4 regions of the Paenibacillus sp. 01T443 genome follow, and region 1 is predicted to be linked to each of the others. Evidence: predicted binding sites of a transcription regulator. Region 1 holds the regulator's gene; each other region holds the start of a gene.

Region 1 (6,122 bases):
AGCAGCTGCAAAAGCTCTTCTAAATGTTTGATTTCATGGGTAGGAATGATTTCGTCATTACGGACGGCGCCATGGCGATTAATCCATACCGATGTCATTCCAATCGTATTCGCGCCGAGAATGTCCGTTGTCAGCTTATCGCCAACCATAATCCCATGCTCTGTCTCGATACCAAGTCTCTCAAGCGCATGCTGGAATATCGCAGCAGTAGGCTTCCCTTGCCCAAACTCGCCCGAGATTATTATATGATCAAAATAAGGCAGCAGTTCCGGAACGCCAGCTAACTTTTCTCTTTGCAAGTCAGGAGATCCGTTCGTAAGCAGTAACAACTTATACTTACCTTTGAGTGCGTCCAGCACTCGGAATGTTTCTTCATATACGATGGGACGTGAGCGGCGTTCTGCAGGGAATTGCTCAGCTAGAATTGCGCCTAATTCTTCATTATCAACGCCAAGCGCCTTCAAACCCTGTGTCCATGCCGCTTTCCGGTATCCTGGCGCAAGACTCTCGAGCTTGCGGAATTCCTCCTGCTCACCTTCGCGGAAGGGCGCCCACAATCCTTCAAAAGGATTGATTCCGATCATTTTTGTAAATGGAAAAGTTTCATACGATTCATAAAGCGCTCTTGCTTCACGGCGCACCGCCTCCTCAAGGGCGTCTGGATCAACTCCAGTTGCTGCAGCTGCCGCTTGGCATGTTGCTTCGAAAGCTTCCTTAACGCTGCGGTCATCCCACAGTAAAGTGTCATCTAGATCAAATAATACTGCATGTTTAGCCATCGTTGTTCGAACTCTCCTACTTATTTATTTTTCCTGAAAAGGAATGCCGTTTGCTTGCGCAAACACTTTCAGCTTCGCGCTAATTTCATCCGTTGGAAAACGGTTCGTTAATTTAGAGAACACCCAGTTACCGCCTTTGTGCTGCTCTACGATAACATAACCCTTTTGTGCGCTAAATCCTTTAATTGCAGAAGCAGGAATGCGTTTATCCCCTGTCAATCGGCGTGATTGTACAAAATCTTTGCCAATCGTAATATACGGGCGTCTAAAGAAAAAGAGGACCGCGAGTAAAATATAGCAGCCTACCGTGATCCAAAACATCGTATCCATTTTGAATTGGGACGAGCTTTGCATCAAAATAACGTACATTCCGATAAATAAAATCAATAAGATTGGTGCGATGTAATTACGTCCAATAATTTTATCGGATTTCTCGGCGTTAAACACGATTTGGCCATTGCCTTGTTTTTTGCGTTGTTTATTTATTTCGGTCATATTTTTGCGCACCTTGCGCTCCCAGGAACGTGACAAGCTCATTCTCCTCCTAATTTAAAAAGCCCTATTCAAACGGTCTGCGGAATTTATCGATAAAGCGATTCGGATAATCATCTGGAAGCGCACTGACTTGCTCCAAACGGTTCCAGACTTCTTCTGGCATTTCCCAGCCTATTGCACCGATATTATCTTCAAACTGTTCTAATTTGCTGGCACCGAATATCGGCGAAGTAATTCCTTCGCGTTGAATCAGCCATCTTAACGCAACTTGTGCAGGCGTTTTACCAAGCTCATTTGCTGCTTCCAGCAGTGTATCAAGAATGACGAAATTTTTGTCCGAGGCTCGATTAATCCAGGCGCTCTCGCCTACCTTCGAAGTCATCCGACCTTCCTTAGGTTCTTCTCTGGTATAACGCCCAGTAAGAAATCCTCCGCCAATGGGAGCCCATGGAATAATGCCTACCTTTTCCTCTAAGCAGAGCGACATCATTTCTCGGTCCATTTGTCTGCTTACTAAGCTGTATTGCGGCTGAATGGATACAAAACGGACATAGCGGTTTGCATCGCTACATGCCAACGATTTCATCAATTGCCATGCAAAAAAATTAGAACAACCTATGTAGCGAACCTTGCCTGAGGTAACAAGGTCGTCAAGCGTGCGAAGCGTTTCTTCGATTGGTGTTGCATGATCCCATACATGTACCTGGTACAAATCAATATAATCGGTTTGAAGTCGTTTTAGGCTGGCTTCAACACCATCCATGATATGTTTGCGCGATAATCCCACGCCATTGATATTTTTGGATGTGGTCATCCTTACCTTTGTTGCCAGTACAATATCAGAGCGATTGTGTTTAATCGCTTTCCCGACGATCTCCTCGGAACGGCCGCTTACATATACGTCAGCAGTATCCAGAAAATTGCCGCCTCGGTCAACAAAACGATTGATCATCTCAATCGAATCCTCTTCACTTGTTGTGTTGCCGAAGGTCATCGTTCCCAAACAAAGCTCAGAAACCGCCAGTCCACTTTTGCCTAATAGTTTGTAATTCATCTAATCACCCTTTCTTGGATATTAAATGATGTCTTTAGACAATAATTAATGCTTGATATTATCCTTATCATCCACAATTTCAATCGTTTCAAGCTGTTGTCGAAAATTGTTCTTAAAATTCGTTAAATACTGCTTGCGAAGCTCATCTCTTTCGGCAATTTCCGCATCGGTTAAGCCTTCAGATTTATTTTTACGAGCGAGCTCGTTAATCCGTTCAATTATTTTCGAAAATTCCATACCTTGCTCTACTCCTCTCATGATGAAAAACCACTACTCTATACTTTGACATTTTCGACGATCAGTTGTCAAGGCAAGGCATGTTCAAAACCTATACTTTTCACGTGGAAAATAAGCCTCTGGATTCAATTCCTATCCTCTGAAATGAGATGAATGAGGCAAATCAATCATTTATGCAAAAAAGCTTTCTGAAGCAAGTAGATTTAGTAATCCGCTTGTTCCAGAAAGCATATAGGTTAGTGTTATTAGCAAGCCATTGTAAATATCATTCAAATTATATATTTGGAATTATAAGCTTCTGTCCGGACTTAATCTCTGCTGAATGTAGTTCATTCCGATCCTTAATCAGATATACAACATATCTTATATCATGCTTAGAGTCAGTGAATTGTCTAGCAATCTCCCATAATGTATCTCCAGTACGAACAGTGATAACCTGCTCATCATTTGTTGCTGCTTCAGGAGAGCTCCCTGATGCATCTGTTCCCATCATTAAAAAGCTCGTGAATAATAGGATAAACAAAGCAGAACATACAGTAACCTTAACCGTATGACGCTTTAATAAGCGTACAATTACCTTTGAAAACTTCATTGCTTTGCTTGCTTCCGGCTTATGGATCGTTCTATAAAAGCTTGGACTAGTTATCATTTATCAGCACCCCAAACGTTTGTTCTGTTTTTAGATTACACGAACAGACGTTTGGTGTCAATGAAAAAATGCGAACCTTTGTACTTAAGAACTTATGTTTGTACGAACTCCGGTTCTATGTTATAATTTTTTGCAAACCTACTAATGGAGTGATTGCAGTGTCGAAGATTTCTAACCGACAACATTCGATTCTTGAATTCATCAAGAATGAAGTCCGGGAGAAAGGCTATCCACCCTCCGTTCGAGAAATCGGCGAAGCTGTTGGATTGTTATCCAGTTCAACCGTTCATGGTCATCTTGACCGCCTGGAGAAGAAAGGTCTGATTCGCCGAGATCCTACGAAACCCCGTGCAATTGAGATCTTAGATCAAGAAGGCGTCGATGGCATTATCCCGCTTTCCGTAGCTAAGGTGCCGATTGTGGGCAAGGTTACAGCTGGTGTGCCTATCACTGCTACGGAGAACATCGAGGAGTATTTCCCGCTTCCTGCCCATTTTGTCGGAGACAGCAGCGTTTTTATTTTGAATGTTATGGGCGAGAGTATGATCGAAGCCGGCATTCATGATGGAGATTACGTTATTGTTCGGCAACAGCAAACGGCAAATAACGGTGAAATCGTTGTCGCCATGACAGAGGATGACGAAGCAACAGTTAAAACGTTCTATAAGGAGAAAAATCATATTCGCCTGCAGCCGGAGAATTCCACGATGCAGCCGATTTTACTCCAAAATGTAACGATACTTGGTAAAGTCATTGGACTTTTCCGCGACATACATTAATCGGATTGTAAATGTACATAAAGAAAAGGCTGGATCAGATGCACATGCGTCTTTGATCCAGCCTTTTCTTTGTTCGCTAAGCCCCTTCAACTTTCAACCAATCGTTTTCCTTAAAATTAGGCTGCTGGATGAATGCCTCTCCCAGACAAACACCCAATCAACGTACAATTATCCCGCATAACATACTGTGTACTCAACACGTAAGGAGGTGCATTGAAAAATGTCCGGTTACGTTGGTGGAGCTTTTACAAACACAGGCACAATTTTGGTTCTCTTCATTTTGTTGGTGATTATAGCTTGCAGCTGTATGGGTTTCGGCGGCTACTAATAACAGCCCCTATCCATTCTTTCTCTCTTAGCCTCTCGACTCAAACGCAAAAAGGCCCGTAAATCGGGCCTTTTTGCGTATCCGTTCCGATGAAACGCACAATCATTAACGAAACGTAAACAAGTATTGATCTTCACTTGAGCGCACTAGTAAATAATGATGGGCAAGTTACATAGGCAACCATAGAAGCATAGGCTGATCATATCAAAATAAGTATTGGAGGAGAACGTAATGGCATTCGGACCGCTCCAGCCCCCATTTTATCCCTATCCGCCTTCTTATCCTTATCCGTACCCTTATCCCTATCCTTATCCTTACCCAGAAGTGCTTCCACTCCCTTTTCCTTCGCCTTTTGGCTCTTTTGGAGGACCATGGTGGCATGGAGGGTTTCAAGGAGGCGGCTTCCCTGGAGGAGGTCCTGGCGGCTTTCACGGGGGGCCTCCAGGAGGCTTCCACGGCGGTGGCTTTCATGGCGGACATCGTCATTATTGTAAATAAATCAAATTAAAAGTCTTATCGATTCCAATCGTTCCGGCGGGGAATGTGTAGGTTTAGCCTAAACATCCCCCAGCAATTCGATATCAAAGATGCATCTTACCGAATGAATCCATCAAGAAGCTAACTTTTATCAGCTAGTTTGGCCATTTCAGAAATCATCTTGCTGTCCAAAATGGTTTTTGCATGTCCCGATTTTGCCGCTTGGATCATTGCTAGACCAATTTCCTTTAATGAAATCACATGCTTCGGCAATAGGGCGAGGAGCATTGGATACATCCACTTCAATGCAGAATAGTATCCGTGTGTATTATTTAAACCTTTGGTAGGATGAATGTATCCAGGCCGGAACATATATGCGCCTTTTAAAGGTAGCTGTAACAGTGCATTTTCTGTTTTCCCTTTCACTCTAGCCCACATGCTTTTCCCCCGCTCCGTACTATCGGTTCCACTGCCTGATACATAACAGAAAACCATATCCGGGTTCTTGCTCGAAAGAATACCTGCCATGTATAGCGTCAGATCATACGTCAGATGACTATATTTTTCTTCATTCATGCCAACAGAGGATACGCCTAGACAAAAGAAACAAGCATCGTAGCCCGTTAACTGCATAGCAATGGAATCGATTTGAAAGAAATCCACATGGACAATCTCTTTTAATTTGTTGTGAACAACTCCGCATGGTTTCCGATTGATAACAAGGACCTTTTCAATATCCGGATGAAGCAGACATTCATGCAGCACGCCTTCCCCAACCATCCCAGTAGTTCCTGTTATTATTACATTTAATTTCTTTGCATTTTGTCCCGTCAGTGAGCCTTGGTCAAGCATGCTTAATCACCCAATTCCAATTTCATCTTCGTGTCTCATGTCCCTATAATAAACGATCATTCGGTTAAAAACAAACAATATTCTTAATTGTACGTCGATTACATTTGAACTATACGGCTCGCTTACCAAAAAGAACCGTTGGATAATGTGGTTTTTGTAACTGACCTAATCTTTGACGATCTAGCTTTGGGTACTCATATAATGGTCCATCATATATGACTTGAACGCTCTCATGCACAAGAAAATCATTCGGTGTCACTAAAGTTGATGGACGATCCCACATATGGATTCCGCTGGACTTCAGCGTCTCGGCAACAAACTGCGAGCAGAAATAGGAATGAGCGGGCTGCAAATCCATCTCTAACAATACACCCAACAGCCCAATTAAATTATACCGATACCTATTCTTATCCTTTTCGAATTCGCTAATCACCTTCATTAAGGCCGTTTTTTGATGTTCCGTTACAGCAAT
Region 2 (6,122 bases), on a different contig from region 1:
AAGATGAGCGGTTTTTTTTCCTAGGTACAGCGCTCCCTCCTTATTTGTTCCGCTGAGGGTGATATTGATATTGGTTGCTTTTGTACCTGCTTTTTCGCCTAAAGTTAGACTCGTGTCGATTAATGTTGCGTTATCGAACTCAATATTTCCTCCGAGCAATTTTACTTGCGCGTTTTTAAACGTATTGCCTGTGGCTTTGATATTTTGAGGCAGCAAGGTGAGTCCAGAACCATCGAATTTATTGTTATTGACGGTCGATCTCTGATAATCTTCGTGAATATGAACGCCAACATGGCCAGGCACATCACCACGTATAAACGTGTTGTCTTCAATTATCGCTCCCTCTCCGTATGCCAGTACAATTTGAATTTTGTTGGCATTAAACTCATTTCCTTTGATAAGGTGGTTGATGGCTGGGAAGAATCCTGGTTCGATGTCAATGCCTGACATTGGGGCAGTCCCGCGCGTGTGATGGATCTTATTGTTTAAAATTTGGACTTCTTCGCCCCCAGCTGTAATTCCCTGTCTGCGATTATAACCAATATCATTATTTTGAATGATAATATTTCTGCTGTTATCAATCGTCATTCGGTTCACATTTACATTTTTAACTGAAGATGCATTGAAGACCACTCGAAAATAATCAGCGCCTTCTGGAATGTTAGAGCCGATGAAGTACGCTTTGCGTTCTTTATCACATGAAATAAAGCTGTTATTCGATCGGTAATAACAAATGTCATAACTGTCGGATGTGAGACCTTTAGGAAGCCACATATGGACATTGCGGTGTGTTTTGTAGGCTTTGTTGTCAAAATTCGTTTGTGTTCTTCCTACGGAGCGAATCTTGCCTTTAGCAGGTATGGGCTTACCATTTTCATCTAAACTACCTTGCTCTAGAAATGGCGTTGTTATGTAAGATCCTGCGATGGTGACACCGCCAATGGCGATACCGTCTCCCGTCATTTTTTCAATTTTCATATTCTCGACAATGACATTTTCGGCGCCAGAGATATTAATGCCATATCCCCATTCGTGAGTACCTCCTGTATAGAGTCCTTTTTTAGAGTAATCATGTGTATCGCGATCTCCTCGCAATGTGCCTCCTCTTACAATGGCGTTCTTGACATCAGAACCCATGTAGATCACATCATATATTTCCAAACTATTCTTTTCTTTTTGGAAAATTGCGTTTTTATCCAACTCTAAAACCATATTGCTTACCATATTGATACGTTTCCCCGCAGCGATTAAATAGGTGCCGCTTGGGACTTTAAATGTCGTTTTCCCGTTTGTTTTTGCCCACTGCAAAGCGTTGTTCAGTCCTGTTGTCGTTTCCATGGAATGGGTTCCATCATTGTAAATTTTCCACTTTTTGAGTTCCAGGTTGTATACGCTTGATTCGCTTGCAAAGGCAGAATGTAAACTAAAAGCTTGTGCAGTCAAAAAAACAGCGAAAAATAACACGATAAAATTAAATTTAATGCTAATCACCCCTCTCTATAAGGATTATACTTTTCTGTGAAATTGTCAATATTTTTATTCATATACTTATTATGTATATTCGATTTAGAATTCGCTCCTGCTCATCCTTCAATTCGAGGCAGTTTTTTTTATTTTGCCTTGGCATCTGTTTTTACGCGCGGTTCGTGGCAATCAGGCAATCATGCTCATATATGTATCAATAATAATCCCTAAAAGGTGGTAATCATCACTTGTGGAACTGGAGACCGGATTTGAGTCTGTTTGCTCCTCTACCTTTCATTTTAATACTTCTATATTACTGAAAACAAAAAGCCTTTCTCTAGTGAGAAGGCTCTTTTTATTACCTTTGAATTCAACAATTCAAATAGTCATTTAGGAACAATTGTTAGCATTGACTGACTCTCAAGACGTGAAACCTCATCTGTTAATGCACTATGTATGGATTTACGCATCTGATATTCTTCAATTATGTGTTTCTTCATTTCAAATCCATCAGGTATCAGAGGCAACACATATTCATATTCCCTTAGAGTATTTTCGAATTTCACTATATCTTCTCTAATCATCTCAATATTTCCTCTGATTTGTATCAGTTTCCTATCTTTTAACTGACCAAAAAACGTGACACTCATATTACGACCTCCATATATTTATGTGGATATAAGTATGTCACTTTTTATTTAGCATTATACAAAATAAAAAACCAATGGATAGTTTCCAAATGAAAATTGATCTAATATTTTCGGTAAGGTTTCTCACCGGTTCAGCTCCTTCAGGCATGTAAAAAGCCACTTTTAAGAGTGACCGGATTTTTTTTCGTCAAACTTCCCTTTATACAAATCGTCCAATAAATGAGTGAGCATAACCTTCTTTGCAACCCACATCAGAATCATTCCGCTATCGATGCTTTTCGCTTCATCATAGCCATCAATCTTCAATCGAAGTTGCTCAGCGTTAAACTCAAGATGTTCGATTAGTTTCTGACGATCAATCCTCAAATTGGACACCTTCGATGTCTTTGATTTAGAACCATTCTCCATCAATCATAATACGACCTTTTAACTGATCTACGCTTCTCAACGGCCTTTGAGATACTCTCCCATTCCTGTTCATCAAGATGAATTCGTGATCGTTTCTTTTGTTGGTATGCATGTTCATTTATGCTCACAATATGCTCCGGCAGCATCATACGACTTGATTCCCATAAACTGTTTGCTACTAACTTCTTTCTCATCGAATACACCATCCTTGTAGATTGGTGTATTTATTATATGCAAACACTTGTTCTATTATCAATAATGACTTGATGGAAACAAAATTAATAAAACCGACTTCCCCCCTAGTTCAGAAGGAAATCGGCTTTATTGATGTTATTTAATTACCTGTCTTTTGCGCGTCTACAGCTCCTTCATCTCTCTTGGCTGAAACACACTCATAGATTGAACCTGCATTAACATCAATTAAACGTTTAATTCCTCTCTTCTCCAACATACTAACGAGCATTATAAGAACATCCCTGTAGCAAGTCAGTGTAAGTCCAAATAAATTACGAATAAGACAACTTCTAATTAAATCTAGCTGTTGCCGCATTAAATCTTCAAATTCAATTGGATTGTTTACAACATCTTAACTAGTTACCGCTATCGTGTTCTTTCGTCAGACTGGATAGAGCTTTTCGGACAAAGAAAAAAGCACCTCTTCGCGATTCATTCGTTTTTCAACGAGTAAACTGCGTTTATGAGGTGCTGCTTCCTTTTACCATTCAATAAATTATTATTGAATGGTATTATGTACTTCGTGAAAACCATTGAAATCTCAAGGTTTTCGAGGTATGCCGAGGACGGGAATCGAACCCGTACGGTGGTCACCCACCGCAGGATTTTAAGTCCTGTGCGTCTGCCAGTTCCGCCACCCCGGCATGTTGTGAAGGTTTTGCTTATGGTGGGCCCTGAGGGACTCGAACCCCCGACCAATCGGTTATGAGCCGACCGCTCTAACCAACTGAGCTAAGGGCCCTCGAAAAACGTATATTTCAACGTATTCATCGAAAGGTTGGTTGCGGGGGCAGGATTTGAACCTGCGGCCTTCGGGTTATGAGCCCGACGAGCTACCGGGCTGCTCCACCCCGCGACGTATATCCATTTGAGCAAAGCTTCTTGAAATGGCGACATAAAATAATATACTATATGAGCATGATTTAAGTCAAGCAAAATATTCTATTTTATTTTTTATTCTTTTTTAAGGAATAAATCTGACCCCGAACCGCCCCTTGCGCGACCGAAAAACTTCGACTTCACGGGGACTTTCGTAGCCGTGAACCCACCAGTCGTTTTCCATTCTTCTAACTAGGCACCCCGCTTGAAATTTCGTCTCGTATAGGCGAACCCAGTACACCCATCTCATGCGAATCCCTCCACTGTTTTATAGGATAAACAGCATGTCGCTGCCTCAATAAAGGTTGTAGCCATTAGGATACCCCAAACATGAGATAATACAAGTAAACATAACCATAAGCCTTTACAATCACATGAATCCCATTCGCCTCTCCTTAAGTTCAAAAATGATGAATTTTTCAACTTCTTAAATTTTATACAAATCGGGTATACTCAAATTAGGTCATTTTGAAGGAGCTGAAGACCATGTTATATGGTGTCGTCGTTTTTCCGGAAAAACATGTACAGGATTTCGCGAATAGCTGGCGAAGACGGCTTGATCCGCATTACTCAGCCATTCCTGCTCATCTAACGCTAAGAGAAGCTGAGGAGTGGTCGGATGACGAGCTGCAGGCAGCTGTGAACCATTTAGAGCAAATCACATCCGCGATGCCTGCGTTCTCCATTCAATTGAACCGGGTCTCTACCTTCTATCCGGTCAATCACGTGCTTTACCTTGCGCTTCAGGACACAGTCCCCATGCAGCAGCTCCATGATAAGGTTTGCAGCGGACCTATGACTATCGCAGAGCCTAAGTATGTATTCACGCCGCATGTCACTATTGGGCAAGAGCTCTCTGCAGATGAACTTCATGATGTATATGGCAACCTACGCATGCAGGTCATTGACCTATCTTCGAGAATAGATCGCGTACACTTGCTTTATCAGACCGATAACGGCTCCTGGACCGCCTATCAGTCGTTTCTTCTAAGAGGTTAGCCTTATAGTAGGAAAAAGCCCGCAAACGACGCTAGGATCGTTTGCGGGCTTTTTATTGTATTAGTTATCTTGGTACTGGCATAATGTCAATTGCGCCGCCACCGCCGTCTACGCCACCGTTAGGGTTCGTTTTCAAGCGTTCCAGCACAGCGTTACCGCGGGTTTCCCACTCGGCAAGCGCTTCTTTTGCTGTTTTCGTCTTTTTAATCACTTCTTGGAATAACTCGTTGCCTGGTTGCTGCGCTTCCCAAATACCTGGTTTCTCGCGGAATATTTTTTCGGAATCCGTGCTCGTTGGAGGAAGCGGCTTAAGGGAAGTAAAAGCGTCCATGTTGTATTGCAAGCCTCCGATTGGCGTCAAGAACTCCTTGCGGGCAACCATCTCGTACAAGCTTCTCGACTTCAGCTTAGCCCATTCCTTGCTGTTCGAAAATTTGATGAACTCCCATGCATCTTTATCATTTTGCGCTTTACTGTTAATACCCATCAATTGGCTCAGATAAATGTTGCCGCCGACCTCTGGATCGTTCGGATGAACCGGTACCGTAACAACGTCCCAATCAACAGGCTCGAAATCTTTAATTTTCGATGCGTTATCCGATGCTTTTTTGAGCTCATTGATATAGCCGTATTCTCCAATTGTCATGGCTACTTTGCCTTTGATAAACAGGTCGCCGTAGAATGGATCATTAACATTGCCGCCGTCAGCAGCTTGCTTCTCATAGATTTTGTTCATGTACTCCTGGGTAGGGATAATTTCTTCTTGGTAGAGAGAGGAAACAGTGTTCCAGACATTTTCCCACTGATCGCTGTTAACGAGCATTTTCTCGCCTTTGTCATCCCACATTTTCAATTGCAGAGCCTGGCTGTAAACCTGTGTGTCATTAAAGCCATCGGATGGCCAGCGGTTAAACGCAAAACCGAATTTGCGCTCTTCGCCCTCTCCTTTTGCTACTTGACGTGCAAGGTTAAGCACATCCGCCCACTGCATTTTATCTGTTGGAGGCGTTACGCCAGCATCAGCAAACAACTTTTTATTGTAATAAAGAGCAGAAGAGCTGAATGTAGGAGTTAATGCATAAAGATTGCCCTCACCTGCAGCCTTAATTCCGTCAATCACGGTCGGAACATAATCGCTGAGATCAAATTTATCCTGCTGCACTAAAGGATCCAGCGGCTGAAGCAAGTTGTCTTGCGTCATACGGCGCAGCATATTGTAATCAAGGACTACAACATCGACCGGATTTTGACCGTTTAGCATCTCCTTCATTTTCTCATAAGGATCCGGCTGAGTGACCGGCTTAGCTGGATCTGTCTGCTCAAAGCGTTGCTCATCATAATTGATTGCGCCTACGATTTCAAATTCAATGTTAGGATGAGACATTTCGTACATATCCGTGTATTGCTGACGGAAGTATGGCTCGTTATCCGATCCGCCGTATAGAACCCCAATCCGCAAAACCCGTTTTTCGGTAGACTCTTCTGAGC
Region 3 (6,122 bases), on a different contig from region 1:
TACAACTGCTTCTTTAAACTCATTTGAAATATCATTCGATCCCATTCTGAACACCTCCCTCGTCACCATTATTCGGCAATAGGAAGGAAATTCCTCTTAAAAGACGAATTATGGTATGAAAGGAGATGTGATAACATGGATGATCGAGATGAAATAGTAAACATCATAAAAGATAATTCAATAATAACCTTTCGACAAGGTGACATCACATATGCTGTTGGAGTTTCGAGGTTCTACGTTATTAATTTGAATAACCATAAAGCACAGACTTACCTTTACAATGAAATTGAATCAATTTCTGCATCATCAAATGGTCCTGCTTATACTGATTTGAAAGCGCCTCAGCCCATCAATACCATTAATATCAGTCTTAAAACAGGCGAAAAAATAGTTATTGAATCTTCTCAAAAAGATTTGACAGACTTTAATGACGCTCTAATTACTTCTCGATATAACGCAGCTGTTAATCATAAGTATGTTTAAATCCGGGTTCATCCTTACCACCGATGCTCATCTATCCGCCGCAATTTTTAACCAAACACCTGTTGTCGCCTGGCAGGATGGCGAGATCATTGATTACGGTGGAGTAATCGAGAAGCAAGATGAGCACACCGTTACAATCAATAACATGCATTATGTAAAAGCCGCTTGCGAATTCAAGGTTCGCTAAGCGGCTTTTTTTCTTCGTTAAATTTCCCGTTATACAAATCGTCCAGCAAATGAGTGAKCATGATCTTCTTAGCAACCCACATCAATATCATTCCGCTGTCGATGCTTTTTGCTTCGTCATAACCATCGATCTTCATGCGCAGCTGCTCAGCATTTGCTTCAAGATGCTCAATTAACTTTTGACGATCAATGCTCAATCTCAGCACCCTCGATATCTCGGATTAAAAACCATTCACCGTCAACCATGAACCGACTTTGATGCTGATCCACTCGATCGACGATTCCATTAATCTCTAGATCCTCAAGTTCATGATACATTTTTAGTTTAATTGGCACGCGGAGTTGCAGTGATTCTGCAACAAAGCGCGATACATCTTCCCATTCCTGCTCATCCAAATAAATTCTTGGACGTTTGTGCTGATCTCTTGACCAGTTATTTAGTGCGACCTTATGTTCAGGCAGCATCATTCGACTGCTTTCCCATATTCCGTTTCCTTCAAGTTTCTTGCGTGATCCTGTCGCCATTTAGAACACCGTCCCTCATATTTGATGTTCTTATTATATGCGAACAAATGTTCTATATTCAAGAGTGAAGAAATGACATCTAATCCGGCATGTCATAGCCGCTGCGAGCACAATCCTTACACCTGCAGTCAATGACCAGGAGGATGAGTCAGCAAACAAGGCAGTTGGGAAATGACAAAACCATACTGTCTTGCAGGATCGGCGTATCCAAATTCGTTCTTTATACAGAATGTGATATTCTAGTAATAATTAATTCTACTTACAAGGAGCGTTAATATGAAAAGTATTTTACAAATTATTATTGGACTCATAATTGCAATTCTACTTTTCTCGCCTCTTATAATGTTGGCACCAGAGAAAAACAATCAATCAGAAATCAAGGTTAATTGGTTCAGTAAAAAAATATACTTATTTAATGATTCAAAAGGATGGCAGGAATATTAGTATCAATATTACTCCGCAGGCTGTGTTACTAGGACGAAGGCGTTCCCCCTCGTCTCGATCTCGGTAGCCAACCGAACCTGCAGAGCTGGCTGAGACGTCGCCGAATCCACGCTGGAGGGTTCGGCAACAAAGTTGGTGACTCTTTACGAAGATTTCAAAACACCGCCAGACGCCCGAGAATCGATTATGAGAAATTTTGGTTTTTGGTGTCCACTTACAAGCAGATAGACCAAACGTTCGTTCTCGTCGTGTTTCTGAGCGCCTGCCGTTAGATAAAGGATCACCTCCTGATAACTTTGCATCGGCTACATTGTTATCGATTAGTGCTTTCATATATTGGTGGCATTCACATGACAAGAAATAGCACTTTTTACTTTAAATTTCCATTTGTGCACCATTACTAACAAATCATTGAAATTATCAAAGAAAAAGAGCAGGAGGAGTAATCCCTCGCTGCTCTTTTTGGTGATTTGCATCAAATTTGCATCAAAATATATTTTGTGTGCTTCAAATTACATCACATTAGAAATATGGTTGCGGACGGTCTTCTCGCTGATGAATAGTTGCTGTGCAATATCTCTTGTTGTCTTATCCTGTACCAACAGCTCGAATACCTCGCGTTCACGATGCGTCAATAAAAACTTGCTCTTATGGTCGCTACCTTTCAATGTTTGTCACCCCTCCTTGCGCGGGTTTTTATGGTTTAACAAGGTTAAGGGATACAGTCAACTTATACTATGAAGGGGCGGTACCATTGGTGCTGTTAAGCGGAGAAAATGGGCTCTATCACTTACATTTTTGCGTGGATGATTAAACGATGCGTTGGGTTCACGATCGGATCGCAAGTGATTAAGGTAAGCAGCTTGTCTTTGTTGTTGTAATTAAGCACGGATACGTCCGTTGGTTTTACAATCGATACTTTATAGACCGTGTAGGTATAGGATTTTTCCTTTGTATCCACGACGATTTTATCACCGACCTCTACCTCGCCAAGCCGGTTAAACAACCTTCCCTTCGACCGCATGCGATGACCTGCGATTGCCGCGTTGCCGATCTGGCCTATCGCGCTTGTTTCCTTTAAATGGGCGGCGGCGGATTTCATGTTTTTCTGGGTAGCTCCTTCGAGGACAGGCAGCTTTAGCTTTATTTTGTCAATCTTAATGGTTGCGATCGGTGTGAGCTTCTGCGCTGCCGGAGCAGCTGATGGGGCATCCGTGGCGGGATCCGTAGGTACAATCGTCGGTTCAGGTTCAGCATCCACAGCCGCGGCTGCCGATTCCTCGTTAAACAGATCCGTCAAATCCTCATACTGCTGCTGTGCCTGCTGCTCTGCCGTTTCATCGAAGCTAGCTTCTTCCCAATCCGCCATCAGCTTATCCTGTTGGCGGTTGTCGTACCATTCGTTCGCTTTTGGATAAAGTAAAATAAGAAGACCCACGATTACTAATGTATAAGATAATATTTTTTTCATTTTTCCCGCCTTTCGTTAGCTGCTCTTTGCTCTCGACCCGCTCACTGCGAAAACCCATTTCTTGCTTCCATAAAAATTCAGCGCCACGGTAATCACCGTTACGATGACCTTGGATACGACCTCGTTCATTCCCCACCACTCTGTAAAGGCGGCAAGAAGCAGCAGTGTAATTCCAAGTAAGAGGGCATTCCACAGGGCGAACCTAAATCCTCTATTGATCTGCTGCGGTTTTGAGACGAGGCCGTCTCTCTTATGAAAGGTATATCGGCTGTTAAGCACGAAGCTGTTAATCATTCCCGCTCCGTAAGCAATGATCTGCGCGATTAAATAATAGGTTCCTAACCATAGAAGAAGGGTGAAAAGCAGAAAATCGATTGCAGTGTTGAGCAGCCCCACTAGATTAAAGGCCAAGAATTGAAAGAAAACCTTTTTGGAAGCCATTTTAGCCATACTCTTTAACCCGTTCCGAGACGTTTGCATTCTCTGGTTGATTCGCATCTTTCTCAGAGTAGCCCTGTACCTCGCGAACGATATAAAGCGGCCTGTTTTTGGATTCATCATAAATCCGGCCAATATATTCGCCGATAATGCCAAGGAGCATCAAAATAATGCCATTAAACAAAAGGTTAACCGCTACGATGGAGGCCCAGCCCGCAATCGTGCTGCCAGTGAACAGCTTCTGAAAAATGACGACCAGCAGGTACAAGAAACTTGTAAACGACAAGGTAAAGCCGATATAGCTTGCAATTTTTAGCGGCTTATAGGAGAACGAGGTAATCCCGTCGATGGCAAAAGCGATCATCTTCTTTAACGGATATTTGGTTTCCCCTGCAAAACGTTCCTCCCGCTCATACTCAACCATCGTCTGGCGGAAGCCGATCCAACTGACCAAGCCACGCACAAAGCGATTTTTCTCCTTTAAGCCACGCAGCACATCGCATACCTTACGGTCAATTAATCGAAAGTCACCCGTATCCACAGGAATTTCAACGTTGGTTAAGCTGCGCAGCGTACGATAGAAAATTTTCGCAGTCAGCTTCTTGAATGCCGTCTCGCCCTTGCGCTTAAGCCGTTTGCCATAAACGACCTCATAGCCTTCCTTCCACTTGGCGATCATATCTAGAATGACCTCAGGCGGATCCTGAAGATCCGCATCAATCACGACGATGGCATCCCCCTGCGCATAGTCCATACCGGCGGAGATCGCGATCTGATGGCCGAAATTGCGGGAGAAATTGATCAGCCGGACGTTCGGATCGAAATCGCAAATCATTGACACTAGTTCAATTGTACGGTCTTTGCTTCCGTCATTGACGAATATCAGCTCATACGGCTCATCAGCATGATCCATAACCATCTTCAGCCGCTCATACGTATGCTCGATAACCTCTTCTTCGTTGAACATCGGGACGATAACACTGTATTTTACAGCTGATTGCTTCATCTATATGCCCCTTTCTCAAGCGTAGACGACTGTCGCCGTCCTTCTGGCAACGCAGTATTTAAAATAACCAGCTCGGAAACCAGCGCAGCACATGCTCTACATACCAGCTTTTCACCGTCATACCGGAGAGCGCAGGATAATAGGTAATAAACAACAGAATGACCGCAGCCAGAAAAATGTTGCGCGCGAGCCTAAAGCTTGGCTGCTTCTCTTCAATCACCTTGAATATATAAACCAAGCTCAAGATAATAAACGGCACCATCGCAAAATAATGATAGAGGAACGTGAGCCGTGTGACCAGCATCCAAGGTACGTACTGTGCCAAGAATGCAATCCATATCGTATACATAGCTTTGTCTTTCCGTTTGATACTGATCCAGATCGTCGCAGCCATTGCGAAGATTCCCGTCCACCAAATAAGCGGATTACCCATCGCAACGATTGTAGACTTTAAGCCTTCGGCCATATTGTCGCCGGAATAATACCATACCGGTCTCTTCATAAATGGCCACTCCCACCAGGATGATGAGAACGGATGTGTCGATACGAGCTGGCTATGATAGCTGAACATATGCTTCTGATAATCGATAAGGCTCTTCAAGGTATAACCGTCATCCATGACGGTCAGTACCGGGATGTAGGACAAGGCATAGATCACAAGCGGTATCGCAATATAGAATACGAGACAAACAGCAAGCGTAATCAGGGTATAGCGCGGAAACACATGAACGATTTGCTGCAGCTTCTCTGAGCTGAAGGTTGCATTTGATGTCATCCCGCCCCGCAGAACCCGCTTCGCGGCTGCATACTCTTTGTATCGTTCAAATAACGAAATTCCGAGCATGATGGCTAAACCCGCGCCGCCATATAACACAATCCATTTGGACGCCACGCCTATTCCGAAGAACAATCCCGCCAAGAACAGCGGCATAAGGGTAACCCCAAGCTTGACTCTGTAAAAGCTGAGAGAATAATATTTGTGCATGAAATAAAACATCAACATAATGAAAAACACGCCGTAAACATCTATTGTCGCAATTCTAGTTTGCGTAAAGTGCATGAAATCAGCGGTAAACAGCGCTGTGGCAAGTCCGGCGTAAACGCTGGTTTTGAACAGCCTTCTAGCGAAAACATACATTAACGGAAGCATCGCTATGCCGAAGAGCGTGCCCGCTATGCGCCAGCCAAACGGATTAAGCCCAAACAGCTTGATGCCGAGCGCAATAATCAGTTTGCCAAGCGGTGGATGCGTATTCTCGTAAGCCACAATATGCTCCAAATGCTCATAAGCCGTACGTGCATGGTAAATTTCATCGAAATACGAGCCATTCATGAAGGTAGCGTCATACTCTGCCAGCTGTTGTTCGTCAAAGAGCAGCGGTACGCTGCCTCTCTTGGCATCCTTCGCCAGCTCATCGTTTATTCCGACGATCTGCAGCGGTATTTTGTTGCTCTGCTCGTAGATCGCAAGCTCATGCATCGAAAAGCCCGTTTGAACGGTAGTGACCTTTACATAACGTGCTGGAAGCGCTGCGGGCTGCGTTGTCCAAGTAAATACGGCAACATGGC
Region 4 (6,122 bases), 410 kb from region 1:
CCTGCAACAATTAAAGCAAAGCCGAAGGAAGAGGTAAACAAGGAAGCACTCATTTGGATTGGTTCTATCGTCGGCGTTATTGTCGTTGCGGTTGCCTTGCTTTTAGTTTTCACTTCGTAAGCCTCTTACGTCAACCATTTATAAATTTTAGCGGGATTGGTTTCATTCTGGCGCGGCTCCAGCCTAAAGCGTTCGGGAGGCTGCTGCAGCTTGGATGGAAGCGTCCCGTTTTTTATTTGCACCGCCGTTCCGAGAGGCACCATATCGAAGAGCTCCTCGACATCCGCCTTGCCCATTCTAACGCAGCCCAGCGACTCATCCTTGCCTAAGCTGCTCGGCTCATCGGTTCCATGGATTGCGAATAAGGTGTTAGACAGCGTCATGCCGCGGCTTCCGAAATCTCCGTCCTCGCGTCCATTTGGATTCTTTACCTTTTCGCTGATATAAAAGCTCCCCTCAGGCGTTTCGTCTCCGCCAAGACCTACCTGATAACTGCGCACTACGATGTTACCTTGAACAACAGCAAGCCTATGGTTCGATTTATCGACAACGATCGAAAGAGGTTGGCTCCATTCTTTATCTAAAATACCGTTGCTGCCTACCATCGGATTACTACTCGGCTTCGTCAACTTATCCTTCCCCTGCATCGGCTGATTGCCCGCTTCTACGGATGGCACTTCGGCTTCACTAATGCTACTTTGGTGTGTGCCTTTGAGCTTCTTCAGCACCACCGGAAACATCGTCCTCATGCCTTCGCGTTCTCCAGCGATGACATTATTCGGGTAAGGCTTGATAAGATCATCCAGCTTCTCCGGCCATTTCTTGTATTTCTTCTCATAATGATAGACTGCGCTAGCGAGCGTCCAGTGTGTCTCCTGCTGCTCTCTCCAGCCTTTGTACTGTTCTGTGACTGCAGCTGCATCAGACGGCTCACACGAGCAGGCAAGCCGATCAAACATCGTCACATTTAGCTTTCCGTTTAAATCGCCCTTCTCCACAGACATAAGCAGTCTTGTATTTCCTGTCCATTTGCGCCAGCCGTTATCCTCCTCCAGCCGAGCTGCGATCGTGAGCAGCGAAGCTTCTTTCCCCGCAGCAATCAGACTATTCCAAGCACTTCCAATCGGATTTCGATCTTTTTGCGGAACCAATACAATTCCTATTGGAGGGATATAGCCTTGAGCCACCGGTTTGGGTTGTTCGTCCGTCTGTTTATAGATAGCGCCGTTAGCGGGCACTAATACAGCAATGAAGAGCAGTAAGACCACTAATGCTACGGTTCTGCGGACAAGCATTTTTTTCTTATGCCGCAAGCCCCATTCTTTAAGCAGCTGCAGCTGCTTTTCCGATAAAGGATGGCTTTCATGCTCAAAAGCGTCATAAACCTCGCCGGCTTGCAAAAAACAGTAGTTTGCTTTGCCCTCTTTTCCAGCGAGCAAATATTGCTTGCCAAGCAAATACCACCCCATTTGGTTATCAGGGTGCTGCTTTACAAATTGCTTCAAATATAATATGTCATCTGGAGAGTCCATCCCCCATCCTCCCAACATGTGGTATGTTTTCTTTATCGGCAGGATGGGTGCTTGTTTGTATCCCTTCAGCATTTTACTGTGCGTACAGAAAACAGAAAAAAGCTCCTCTTCGCAGTTTAAGCATGCGATGAGGAGCTTTGCTTCCGATTATGATTTAGTAATTAAAAGGAACGTCTGCAATTTTGATTGAATCAGTAGGACAGCCGTCAGCCGCATCCTGCAAATCATCAAACAAATCTTCCGGAATCTCTGTGTTTCCTTTGTTTCCGTCTGCTTTATAAATAACTTCTGCAAGACCTTCATCATCATAATCATAAATGTCAGGAGCGGTTGCTCCGCAAGCTCCACAAGCGATGCACGTATCTTTTTCAACCCAAGTAAACTTACCCATGGAAATTCCCTCCCAAATAAAAATATACGGAATAATCTCGTCTCTGATCAGTCAAGCTTCATTCATCAATATATAACAAACTATCATCCTTTTGCAAGGATGTACCGCGAATTCGTTTATTCCTAATTAAGGTTGATGGGTCATCACCAAGCATTCCCGCAGTCAGAACCGCGTCCTCTCCGTATTTGTCGCGGAGTCGGTCCATCGCTTTGGTTAATGCTTCCTTCCGCGGCTGCTGCTCATAGCTGAACAAATCAAGCTGAAGGGCCGTATCGTCCAGCGGCGTGAGATTTTGAAGGGTGATTCCGAGCAGACGGATTGGCTCGCCAATCTTCCAATGCTTCTCATACAGCCTGCAGGCTTCCCTGTAAAATACATCAGCCTCCTGTGTTGGGGCAGCCAATGTATGAGAGCGGGTAATCGTTGTCATATCCGGCTTGCGGATCGTAATCTGAACCGTTGTCGCAACTAACTTTTGCCTGCGCAGTCTTCGTCCAGTCTGATCGGCTAAATTGAGCAGCACCCTGAATACATCCTCGCGGGTCGTTAAGTCGCTCGGAAGCGTCGTTGTATGTCCGATCGACTTATTCCGCTCCCTGTTCGGATTAACCTCAGCGTGGTCAATTCCGTGCGCAGCGGATTTCATCCATGAGCCTACGACACCAAAATGCTTATTTAGCATGTGTTCCTCGGCAGCCGCCAGCTGCCCAATCGTACGAATGTTTAGCTTTGCAAGCTTATCAGCCGTTTTTTTGCCTATTCCGAACAACGTATCGCATGATTTATCCCATAATACACTTTTCACATCACGAATTCGCAGCACTGTTAGTCCGTTCGGCTTCTTCATATCCGAAGCCATCTTCGCAAGCAGTTTGTTCGGGGCCAAGCCAATCGAGCATGGAAGCGTCCACTCCGACTGGATTCGCTTCTGCAGGGATTCTGCAATTTCTAGCGGCGTCCCAAACATTTTCGACCCCGTGATATCCATATAGCACTCATCGATCGATACGGCCTCCACAAGCGGCGTATATTGTCTGGCGATAGCCATGAATCCCTGAGAATATTTTCGGTAAAGCGTAAAATCAGGCTTTATTAGTATAAGCTCGGGGCATAGCTGAAGTGCCTGTCTTACCGTCATTCCCGTCTTAATTCCTCTGTTTCTTGCCAAATAGGAGCAGGTAACCAAAATACCCTTTCGCTGCTCCACGCTTCCGGACACCGCTGTAGGCTTGTTCTTGTATTTCTCAGGCTCTTCGGCTTCATGGACGGAGCAATAAAAAGCATTCATATCTAAATGAATGATAACACGGCCTTTAGCCGGATAATGATCATTTGTATTTTTCATAATCGAGTTAAACACCGCCTAATTGAAGCAATAAGCGAACATAAGTTTGATCAACCCAAGCATACAATTCCAGTAGGGTCAAGTCAACGACAGCAGGTCTAGCCACAAAAATTACTTTTTTCCCCTCTACTTTCGTGAAGACAAGTGTTATAATAGTAAATTATGATTTGAATAGGCAATCAACGAAGGAGGCGTCCCGTTAATGACAAACAACATTTCCATATTTGATACGACGCTGCGTGACGGTACTCAAGGTGAAGGCATCAGCCTGTCAGCGGATGACAAATTAAAAATCGCCCAGAAGCTCGATGCGTTGGGCGTTCATTATATTGAAGGCGGCAATCCAGGAAGCAACAGCAAGGATATCGAATTTTTCCAACGGATCAAAGCATTCAACCTTAACGCCAAAATCACCGCATTCGGCAGCACACGCCGCAAGAACAGTTTGGCTGAGCAGGATGCAAGTCTCGTCCGCATCGCTGAATCGGGGGTTCCGGCCGCAACGCTTGTAGGCAAGTCATGGGACTTTCATGTACATACTGCCCTGCAAACGACACTAGAAGAAAACCTTTCGATGATTTATGATTCGATTGCTTTTTTAAAGCAAAACGAAATGGAAGCCTTGTTTGATTCCGAGCATTTCTTCGACGGCTACAAGAATAATCCGGAGTACGCAATATCCGTATTGAAGAAAGCACAAGAGGCTGGAGCGAACTGGCTGGTCCTTTGCGATACGAATGGCGGTACGCTTCCGAGCGAAATTCATGAGATCGTTTCGCGGGTTAAGCAAGAATTGGTTACACCGATCGGCATTCATACGCATAATGATTGCGAGCTTGCAGTCGCTAACTCCCTCGCAGCTGTTGAAGCCGGCGCGCGTCAAGTACAGGGAACGATCAATGGCTATGGCGAACGATGCGGCAACGCGAATCTATGCTCGATCATTCCTAACCTGCAAATTAAAATGAACTACGACGTTTTGCCGGAAGAGAAGCTTCGCGTGCTCACTAGTACGGCACGGTATATTAGTGAAATCGCGAATGTACATATGCCGGTTGGCCAAGCTTATGTCGGCAATGCAGCATTCGCGCATAAAGGCGGCATTCACGTCTCCGCCATTATGAAGGACTCCAAAACCTATGAGCATATTCAGCCGGAGCTTGTAGGCAATAAGCAGCGTATTCTCGTTTCTGAGCTCGCGGGACAAAGCAATATTATTTCCAAAGCCAAAGAGCTTGGACTTGACGTTAATGCAAACAATGAAAAAACGAAGCTCATAATGGATCAAATCAAAGATCTGGAGCATCAAGGCTATCAGTTCGAGGGCGCTGACGCTTCTCTCGAGCTCCTGCTGCGTGAAGCATTCGGCGGCGAGGTTAAGGAAGTGTTCACGGTTGAATCCTTCAAAATGCTCGTAGAAAAAACAAACGGTCAAATGATTTCCGAAGCTATCGTCAAGATTAACGTTGGCGGACAGCAGGTTTACACGGCAGCTGAAGGCAATGGTCCTCTTAACGCGCTCGATAACGCCCTGCGCAAGGCGCTGGTGCAGTTTTATCCCAAGATCGAAAGCATTCACCTATCCGATTATAAAGTTCGTGTCATCGACGAGAAGGACGCTACAGCCGCTAAGGTCCGCGTACTAATCGAATCAACAGGACTTGATAACACATGGAGCACAGTCGGCGTTTCCAACAATGTCATCGAGGCAAGCTGGGAAGCACTTGTCGACAGCATCCGTTATGCGCTGCTCAACATGGTTAAGGTTGATAATACGCATGTCGATCCGCTTGATCGCATCGGGCTTGTAAATCATTAATAAAAAAGGGTTGGCTGGATATCACATTGTGATATCCAGCCAACCCTTTTTTTATATAAGATTTTATAAGTATTCTCTTCTAAATCCGCAAACCGAGCTTTCTTCGCCAAAGGACGGCTGCAGCCATTTACGCCTGGTTACATCCACTTTTCAATCAACCGCTGCCATTCTTCATAGGGGATGACACCGTTAATACGTTCCCTAATGACGCCTTTACTATCAATAAGGAAGGTTGTTGGAAACGTATCTACCTTATATTGTTTCGTAACATCGCCCACCCGGTCCATCAATATCGGAAACGTAAACTCATGCTCATTCACAAAATCCCTGGCAGCCCGCTCTTTATCATATTTGGTTGCGTTTACGCCATACAGCTGAATGGCATCGCCATATTGCTCATGCAAACGCTGCAGATCTGGCGCCTCAAGCTCACAGGGTCCGCACCAGGATGCCCAAAAATTAACGAAGGTAAGCTTGCCCTGCTGCCCTCCTATTTCGTAAGACTGCTCATCAAGTGCGGGAAGCTTGAAAACAGTTGCTTCGTATCCCGCCTTCGGTTTAAAATCCCCCGCTGGAGCCGCCAGCGTAACAGATTTCGTACCGTCATCTTTATATTGAAATACAGCTAATCCCGCAAAAAGCAGCGCAATGGTAAAAAGAGCAATAACGCGTTTCATGACGTACCTTCCTTCTCTCGCAATATCATTTTCATGTATGGCTCCATGGTATCATGCACCGAATGGAAGCTCAAGGCAAGTGGCATATTAGCCATAAAAACGTCACGTTTATTGGTGTCTTGCCTTTTGTGCTTGTCCTATTATCGGTAACTGTCGCATCGTTCATACACAATCTGCTCCGATTAGCGAGCTTGGACCTATTTCGTTCCACTTAACTTATATGTTAACTTATATGAATGACTAAGAAGGAGGCGTTAATATGGAAGCGCAGCAATCGAAAGGCATGATCACCAAATCCGCATATGATCTGCTTATAAGCATTTGTAAACACGCTCGGCCTATGGAGGCTTGCGGGATC

Evidence for each region. Region 1 encodes LexA, which represses DNA repair genes until DNA is damaged. Its sites were predicted from a motif close to CGAACATATGTTCG; they were not measured.
Region 2: a site for LexA is predicted at 2,757-2,770, ahead of AC1DLI_RS15490 (YolD-like family protein). Genes of this name have one in related genera too.
Region 3: a site for LexA is predicted at 1,235-1,248, ahead of AC1DLI_RS21905 (YolD-like family protein). Genes of this name have one in related genera too.
Region 4: a site for LexA is predicted at 3,304-3,317, ahead of AC1DLI_RS02460 (DNA polymerase IV). Genes of this name have one in related genera too.

Annotation. Positions count from the first base shown of each region.
Region 1 covers NZ_JBFTPE010000001.1:92,263-98,384, forward strand. The annotation lists gene AC1DLI_RS00430 (HAD family hydrolase) at 1-779, opposite strand, end outside; gene AC1DLI_RS00435 (hypothetical protein) at 804-1,316, opposite strand; gene AC1DLI_RS00440 (aldo/keto reductase) at 1,339-2,328, opposite strand; gene AC1DLI_RS00445 (DUF896 domain-containing protein) at 2,374-2,565, opposite strand; gene yneA (cell division suppressor protein YneA) at 2,840-3,214, opposite strand; gene lexA (transcriptional repressor LexA) at 3,373-3,993, shown strand; gene yjcZ (sporulation protein YjcZ) at 4,214-4,321, shown strand; gene AC1DLI_RS00465 (hypothetical protein) at 4,553-4,819, shown strand; gene AC1DLI_RS00470 (NAD-dependent epimerase/dehydratase family protein) at 4,940-5,650, opposite strand; gene AC1DLI_RS00475 (hypothetical protein) at 5,760-6,122, opposite strand, start outside.
Region 2 covers NZ_JBFTPE010000008.1:345,215-351,336, forward strand. The annotation lists gene AC1DLI_RS15475 (right-handed parallel beta-helix repeat-containing protein) at 1-1,491, opposite strand, end outside; gene AC1DLI_RS15480 (hypothetical protein) at 1,851-2,114, opposite strand; gene AC1DLI_RS15485 (hypothetical protein) at 2,277-2,480, opposite strand; gene AC1DLI_RS15490 (YolD-like family protein) at 2,522-2,728, opposite strand; tRNA gene AC1DLI_RS15495 (tRNA-Leu) at 3,315-3,400, opposite strand; tRNA gene AC1DLI_RS15500 (tRNA-Ile) at 3,422-3,498, opposite strand; tRNA gene AC1DLI_RS15505 (tRNA-Met) at 3,536-3,612, opposite strand; gene AC1DLI_RS15510 (hypothetical protein) at 3,721-3,885, opposite strand; gene AC1DLI_RS15515 (2'-5' RNA ligase family protein) at 4,122-4,634, shown strand; gene AC1DLI_RS15520 (ABC transporter substrate-binding protein) at 4,699-6,122, opposite strand, start outside.
Region 3 covers NZ_JBFTPE010000011.1:146,531-152,652, forward strand. The annotation lists gene AC1DLI_RS21885 (hypothetical protein) at 1-45, opposite strand, end outside; gene AC1DLI_RS21890 (hypothetical protein) at 136-483, shown strand; gene AC1DLI_RS21895 (hypothetical protein) at 476-670, shown strand; gene AC1DLI_RS21900 (hypothetical protein) at 657-866, opposite strand; gene AC1DLI_RS21905 (YolD-like family protein) at 856-1,194, opposite strand; partial or broken gene AC1DLI_RS21910 (LuxR C-terminal-related transcriptional regulator) at 2,154-2,306, opposite strand; gene AC1DLI_RS21915 (class D sortase) at 2,429-3,109, opposite strand; gene AC1DLI_RS21920 (GtrA family protein) at 3,125-3,550, opposite strand; gene AC1DLI_RS21925 (glycosyltransferase family 2 protein) at 3,552-4,553, opposite strand; gene AC1DLI_RS21930 (phospholipid carrier-dependent glycosyltransferase) at 4,612-6,122, opposite strand, start outside.
Region 4 covers NZ_JBFTPE010000001.1:502,484-508,605, forward strand. The annotation lists gene AC1DLI_RS02445 (hypothetical protein) at 1-120, shown strand, start outside; gene AC1DLI_RS02450 (L,D-transpeptidase) at 126-1,532, opposite strand; gene AC1DLI_RS02455 (ferredoxin) at 1,687-1,923, opposite strand; gene AC1DLI_RS02460 (DNA polymerase IV) at 1,982-3,268, opposite strand; gene cimA (citramalate synthase) at 3,471-5,087, shown strand; gene AC1DLI_RS02470 (TlpA family protein disulfide reductase) at 5,225-5,764, opposite strand; gene AC1DLI_RS02475 (M67 family metallopeptidase) at 6,024-6,122, shown strand, end outside.